DNA from 2 places in the Tardiphaga sp. genome. Region 1 is predicted to be linked to the other one. Evidence: riboswitches for the same ligand, from Rfam matches in the RefSeq annotation. Region 1 holds a riboswitch; the other holds the start of a gene.
The links. A riboswitch is a leader RNA that binds a small molecule or an ion and turns the genes downstream of it on or off. The one in region 1 is predicted to bind cobalamin.
Positions count from the first base shown of each region.

Region 2: another riboswitch for cobalamin. It lies ahead of ACEK02_RS21655 (TonB-dependent receptor); the one in region 1 lies ahead of ACEK02_RS31570 (DUF1636 family protein).

Region 1 is NZ_JBGMOE010000227.1:15,890-19,389, reverse strand. Features, by position in the region: gene cobS (adenosylcobinamide-GDP ribazoletransferase) at 1-222, opposite strand, end outside; gene cobT (nicotinate-nucleotide--dimethylbenzimidazole phosphoribosyltransferase) at 223-1,278, opposite strand; cobalamin riboswitch at 1,378-1,559, shown strand; gene ACEK02_RS31570 (DUF1636 family protein) at 1,668-2,117, shown strand; gene cobU (bifunctional adenosylcobinamide kinase/adenosylcobinamide-phosphate guanylyltransferase) at 2,114-2,644, shown strand; gene cobW (cobalamin biosynthesis protein CobW) at 2,645-3,500, shown strand, end outside.
Region 2 is NZ_JBGMOE010000161.1:255,114-258,613, forward strand. Features, by position in the region: gene ACEK02_RS21655 (TonB-dependent receptor) at 1-1,847, opposite strand, end outside; cobalamin riboswitch at 1,953-2,144, opposite strand; gene ACEK02_RS21660 (alkaline phosphatase) at 2,288-3,500, shown strand, end outside.

The DNA.
Region 1 (3,500 bases):
GATGCTGGTCGTCACCGCCAGCAGTGCCGCGATCAGCGGCGACCAGAATTCGCTCGCGATCAGGAATACAAGCGCGGATGCTGCGCCGATGCCGGCGCCGACAAGCGGAAAGTATTTTATCGCCCGCGCCAGCCAGTCCCGCTCCGGCGCGTTGGCCGAGTGCGGCGTCGGCACCACGGTCAGAAAGCGGATCGCATTGAGCAGATGCGGATCCAGCGCCATCTAGATCTTTCCAGCCAGCACGTCATCGAGGCTGGCGACGTCGGTCAGCATGCGCGCGGCGGCGCGGACCAGCGGCACCGCCAGCAGTGCGCCGGTGCCTTCGCCGAGGCGCAGGCCGAGATCGAGCAGCGGTTTGGCGTCGAGTGCGTTGAGTACGATATCATGGCCGCGCTCGGCAGAGCGATGTGCGAACACGCAATAGTCGCGTGCCGCCGGGCAGAGCCGAACGGCGAGCAGCGCGGCAGCGGTCGAGATGAAACCGTCGATGATGACGGGGCGTCGCTGCGATGCCGCACCAAGCACGGCGCCGGCCATGCCCGCAATTTCGAGCCCGCCGAACTCGGCGAGCACATGCAGCGGCACGGTTGCGTCGCTGCGTGCAGCCGCTTTCGTGATCGCCGCGCGCTTGCGCGCCATACCCGCGTCGTCCTGCCCGGCACCAACGCCGATACAATCATCCAGAGGTGCCGGCGCGAGCCGATGAACCACCAATGCCGAGGAGGCGGTGTTGCCGATGCCCATTTCGCCAAGCGCGAGGATGTCTGCGCCGGCCTTGATCTCGCCAACGGCGATTCGGTAGCCGCGCATCAGCGCATCAATCGCCTGCGCTGAAGTCATCGCCGGCTCACGCGCGGCATTGGCCGTGCCCATGCGCACCTTGGCGTCGATCAGCTTCGGATGAACCGGCAGTTCGGCCGCAACGCCGATGTCGATCACGCGCACACCGATATTGTTGGCCGCGGCGAAAGCATTGGCTGTGGCGCGGCCGGCCAGATAGGTCATCACCATCGCAACGGTCACCGCCGACGGATATTGCGACACGCCCTCGGCGACGAGCCCGTGATCCCCAGCGAATACCAGCAGCACGGCACTGTCGCCGCGCGGTTCGCCCGGATGCCGGATCATGCCGAGCTGAAGCGCCAGATCCTCGATTCGTCCCAGTGATCGCGGCGGCTTGGCCTTGCCGTCGATGACGGCACGGATGCCTGCCGCGATCTGCGGGTCGACGGGCGCAATGGCGGGTGGCTGCCACAAGGACTGAGAATGGGCGGACATAGGGTTCCTTTTCGCGGCCTAACTGACGCAAGACGGCCTGCAAGGTCAACAGGTCCGGGCGGTCGCTTGCCGGCGCGGTTGACCCCGGCGCACCCGGCAGATAGCGTCTTTTGCGATGGTCCTTCCGCGTGGAAGGTGAATAGGGAAGCCGGTTTGAGGCCGGCGCTGCCCCCGCAACTGTAAGCGACGAGCCCGCGCTGGTGCCACTGGGAATTCCCGGGAAGGCGGCTGCAGGCTTTGACTCGCGAGCCAGGAGACCTGCCATCACGAACTGTGCTTTGGAGGCGTCGTCGGGGCGGGGTGCACCGGACGGGAGCGAACCGACGGCCATGCTGTCGGCGCGATCCAACAAAGCTCGTAGGCCCGCGAGGGCATGAACTGAGCATGTAATGGATCACGACAACGCCGACATCTCTGGCGAACAAATTTCGGTCGAACCGCCGCGACCTGTACCGGCTTGCCCCGTTGTCGTGAGCGTGTGCATCAGCTGCAAAGCCGCCGATACCGGCACGATCGTAGGCCCTGAGATGTTCGATGCCGTGAAGGCCGCGCTCGACGATGGCGATGCTGCAGTGATGGTGCGTCCCGTGCAATGCCTCAGCGTCTGCAAGCGGCCGGCAACGGTCGCGGTGACGAGCCCGGATGGCTACACGTTCCTGTTCGGTGATCTGCAGACTGACAGTGGCAGTGCGGCGCTGGTGACCTTCGTCGACTCCTATCAAAAATCCGACTACGGCCTCGTACCTTGGCGCGAGCGCGCCGAGGTGTTGCGGAAGGGCATGGTTGCGCGTGTGCCGCCATTGCGTTGGTCGCCCGAAGACGGGCGTGCGCCGAAATGACCGCCGCTACAACAACACTGGTGCTGGGCGGTGCGCGCTCGGGCAAGTCGTCTTTCGCCGAAAGGCTGGTCGATGGCATCGGCTTGACGAAGGTTTACCTGGCCACCGCAACGGCCGGCGATGACGAAATGCACGTCCGTATCGCGCAGCATCGCAGGCAGCGCGGCGAAGGCTGGATCACCGTGGAAGAACCGCTGACCCTTGTCGATGCCCTGACGCGCGAGGCCACGGTGGGGCGCGTCGTGCTGGTGGATTGCCTGACACTGTGGCTGTCCAACCTGATGTTAGCCGAGCGTGATCCGGAGATCGAAGCGAAGCGTCTGGTGCGCTTTCTCGATGTCTCGCGCTATCCGATTGTCTTCGTGTCCAACGAAGTCGGGCTCGGTCTCGTGCCGGAGACCCCGCTCGGCCGTGCCTTTCGTGATGCACAGGGCCGGCTCAACCAGATCATCGCGGCCGCCGTGCCGAATGTCGCTTTCATCGCGGCCGGGCTTCCGCTCTGGCTCAAGCGTTCCCAGGAGAATTGAATGTCCCGCGTTCCCGTCACTGTGCTCACCGGATTTCTCGGCGCCGGCAAGACCACGCTGCTGCGCTCGCTGCTGACCCAGGCCGATGGCCGTCGCATCGCGGTGATCGTCAATGAATTCGGCGATGCCGGTTTCGATGGCGGTCTCGTTGAGGAATGCGCGGCTAAAGCCTGCGCGCCCGGCGATATCGTCGAGCTCACCAATGGCTGCATCTGCTGCACCGTGGCCGATGACTTTGTGCCGACCATGGACAAGCTTCTGTCGCGCGAACGGCCTCTCGATGCCATTGTCATCGAGACATCGGGGCTCGCGCTGCCGCAGCCGCTGCTGAAGGCCTTTGCATGGCCGGCAGTGAAGACCCGCGCCACTGTCGATGGCGTCGTCACTGTCGTCGATGCGCTGGCGCTTTCTGAGGGCCGCGTCACGCTGGACGAAGATGCTGTCGCCGAGCAACGCGTCAGGGACGAAGGCATCGAGCATGACGATCCCATCGAGGAAGTGTTCGAGGATCAGCTTGCCTGCGCAGATCTCGTGGTGCTCTCGAAGAGCGATCTGGTCGCTCCGGAGAAACTTGCCGAGATCGAGGCCAAGCTTAAAGCCGTGTTGCGCCCGGGCGTGAATATCGTGCGTTCCAAGGGCGATCTCGCGCCATCGGTGCTGATCGGCCTCGACGCGGCTGCGGAGGACGACATAGCGGCCCGCGCCGGTCATCATGGCGAGGAGGAAGAACACGACCATGATGATTTCGACAGCATCGTCGTCAAACCCGCCGCCGCCACCAGCATCGACGCGATGCGCGCACGCATCAGTGACGCGCTTGGCCTCGACGGCGTGCTGCGCGTGAAGGGTCATGCGC
Region 2 (3,500 bases), on a different contig from region 1:
ATGCCGCGTGACGATTGCTGGCCGACCTGCAAGGTCACGTTCAGATTGTTGGGATCGCGGGCCAGGAGATTGTTTTTCACGATCTCATAGCCAGCGAGCGTCCACTCGCCACGGCCGCCCCAGAACGATTGCTTGACGCCGACTTCCACCTGTTTGCCGCTGGACAGCTGATAGGTGCTGTTCGCCGCTGAATTGGTGATCAGGTTGCTCACCGGATCGACCGCCACCGAATACTGGCCGTAGACAGCGAGATTCTGGATTGGCGTATAAACCGCGCCAGCGCGCCATGAGGTCGCATGATACGCCTTCTCATAGCTGTTGCCGGGCGTGACGTAGTCGGTCCGCTCAACGGTCGGTTCGTCCTGGCGGATGCCGCCGATCAGCGACAGCTGGTCGGTGACGGACAAGCGGTTTTCCGCGAACACGCCATATTGGTTGGTCGTGGTGCTGAAGCCCGGCACCGTCGGTGAGGTGGTCGCGTAGAACGAACCCGGATTGAAATTGAACAGTGGCACCGACGACGAGCCTGCATAGGGCGAATTGTTGGTGTGAGTGAAGGAGATGTTGTTGACGTCGAAGCCCGTGACGAATTCGTTGACCATGCCAAAGATGTGGCCGCGGAAGGTGGCGTCGAAACGGTCGCCGATCTGCGCCTGGTCGTGGAAGATTTCGATGTAGTTGCCGCCGCCGCGGTCGATCAGGCCGGTCCTGGCGTTGTAGACATAGCTTTCCTCGTCGCGCCAATGCCGCTGGCTGTTCAGATAATACAAGGTGTTGCGCAGCGTGATGCCGTCGCTCACCCGCCACTCGGTTTTCACCTGGTTCCAGCTGTCCTGATAGCGGATACTGCTGTCGCTGACATTGTAGTTCTGGAAGCGCAACGACGTGTCGAGCTTGCCGTTGATCAGCGGCGTGCCGAAGTAACGCGACGGACTGCGGTCACCGTAATCGGCTGAGATCGTCCAGGTGATGTCTTCGGTCTGTTTGATCTGCACGGCGGCGTGGACTTCGACATTGGACTGGTGGTCGCGGTCGACCCAGCCATCCGACATGCTGCCGATGGCGGTGATTCGGTAGGCGACGTCCTTGCTCACCGGGCCGCCGCTGTCCACGGCGATGCGGCGTTCCATATTGGTGTCGAAAGAGATCTCGGCCTGATTACGCGGCACCCACAGCGGCAGTTTCGAGACCACATTGATGGCGCCGCCAATGGCGCCTTCGCCATACATCACCGAGGCAGGACCGTGCAGCACTTCGATGCGCTCCGACGACCAGGTGTCATAGGGGAAGGTCAGCGTGCCGGACCCGACATAGAGGCGGGTGCCGTCATACAGTGTCATCACCGTGCCGTTGCCGTTAAAGCCGCGGGTGTTGAAGGCGATGCTGCCATTGCCGGGCGCTGGCTGGGCGGTGAAGCCGGTGGCGTTTTGCGTCACCGCGGCGATGATGTTTTGCTGGCCGCGTTCGCCCATGGTCTCGGCGGAGATCACTTCCACGCTGGCCGGCGTCTGCAGGCGCGTCAGGCCAAGGCGGCTGCCAGTGGATGTCGTGCCGGTGAGGTTGAGCGTCGGCGCTGCGAAGACCGGGCCTGTCGGCGTGGCGACCGGCGCGCCAGTGTCGGCTGCAACGTTGCGCTGCTGCCGCGAGCGCGCAGCGCGCGTGGGCTTGCCTGATGTCGTGCGGCGTACCCGTGTTGGCGTCGCGGTCGGCTGAACTACCACGGGATCGAGTACGTGGTGCGATTGCGCAGGTCGCAGCGAGCCTTCGGCGGGCAGAAGGAAGCAGGACAGTGCGACGGAGGAAAGGAGAGCATTGCATCGCTTGGATGCATGGGAGACGGAGGTCATCTGCAGGACTCGCGGTTACGTGGCACGTCACCGCAAACCAAGTCTCGCCGCCGCTTACACAGCGGCAGTGTGACTTCCACCAGGACACCCCGCCCAATGTGCTCGCGTGTGACCACGACTGGCGGCAGGTCTCCTGGCTCGCGGGTCAGTGCCTGTCGCCGCCTTCCCAGGTGAATACCCAGTGGCTCTTGGCGCAGGCTCGCCGCTTACAGTTGCGGGGGCAGCCGCGGAATCGGGGATCCCCCTCACCGCATTCCCTTTTGATCCCCGAAGGGAACCGTCCCGTTCACGTTAAGGTGAAATCTCCAAATGTGTCAATCCAGTCGCCAGTCATTCGCAACTTGCACCGACAGGTGTTGATATTGCGCATCACCTGTCATCGCAGCGTCAAGCGATCTGCCTAGCACCATGGGTGTCAAAGCCAGGATCAGGAGTTCGCCATGACTTGCAAGTTCTCGGCGTTACGTATGTCCCGCCGTCGTTTTCTCACGCGCTCAGCTGCAGCAGGCGCCAGCTTTCTGGCGATGCCTTACCTCAGCCGCGCGGCCGATCGTCCGGTGGTGTCGCATGGCGTGCAGTCCGGCGATGTCGGGATCAATAGCGGCATGATCTGGTCGCGTGCCGACCGGCCGGCGCAGATGATGGTGGAAGTCGCCACCACCGAGTCCTTCAACAATGCGCGGACCTTGCCGCCGATGGCGGCGCTGCCCGAAACCGATTTCACAGCAAAGCTGCTGCTCGACAATCTGCCGGCCGGGCAGGATATCTTCTACCGCGTCAAATTCCGTGATCTTTCGCATACGGAGATCGTCGGCGAGCCCGTGACCGGCCGCTTCCGCACCGCGCCAGCGGATCGCCGCGATGTATCTTTCGTGTGGGGCGGCGATGTCGCCGGACAGGGCTGGGGCATCAATGCGGAGGATGGCGGCATGGTCACCTACGCCACCATGCGCAAGCACAATCCGGATTTCCTGATCCATTCCGGCGATACGATCTATGCCGACGGCCCGATCCTGCCTGAAGTGAAATTGCCTGACGGCACGGTCTGGAAGAACACCATCACCGTGCCGGAAAAGGCCAAGGTCGCCGAGACGCTCGACGAATTCCGCGCCGCGCACAAATACAATCTGCTCGACGAGAATGTTCGCGCCTTCAACGCGCAGGTGCCGATCTTCGGCCAGTGGGACGATCACGAAGTCACCAACAACTGGTCGCTCTCCAAGCAATTGCCGGCGGCTTACAAGGAACGCGACATCACGCTGCTGGCTGCGCGCGGCGCGCGTGCCTTTCACGAGATGTATCCGATCTCGGTCAATCCGGCCGAACCGGGCCGCGTCTATCGCACGCTGAATTACGGCCCGCATCTCGACGTCTTCATGCTGGACGAGCGCAGCTATCGCGGCCCCAACGGCCCCAACCTGCAGGAGACCTATGGTCCCGATGCGTATTTCATCGGCCCGGAGCAGATGGCCTGGTTGAAGCGCGCATTGATGGCGTCAAAGGCAACCTGGAAGGTCATCGCCTCCGACATGCCGATCGGCATCGTCGTCGAGAATGATGCGGTCAATCACACGGGGTCGGAGGCGATCGCGCAGGGCGATGGCCCGGCGCGCGGCCGCGAGCTGGAGATCGCCGACATCCTGCGCTTCATCA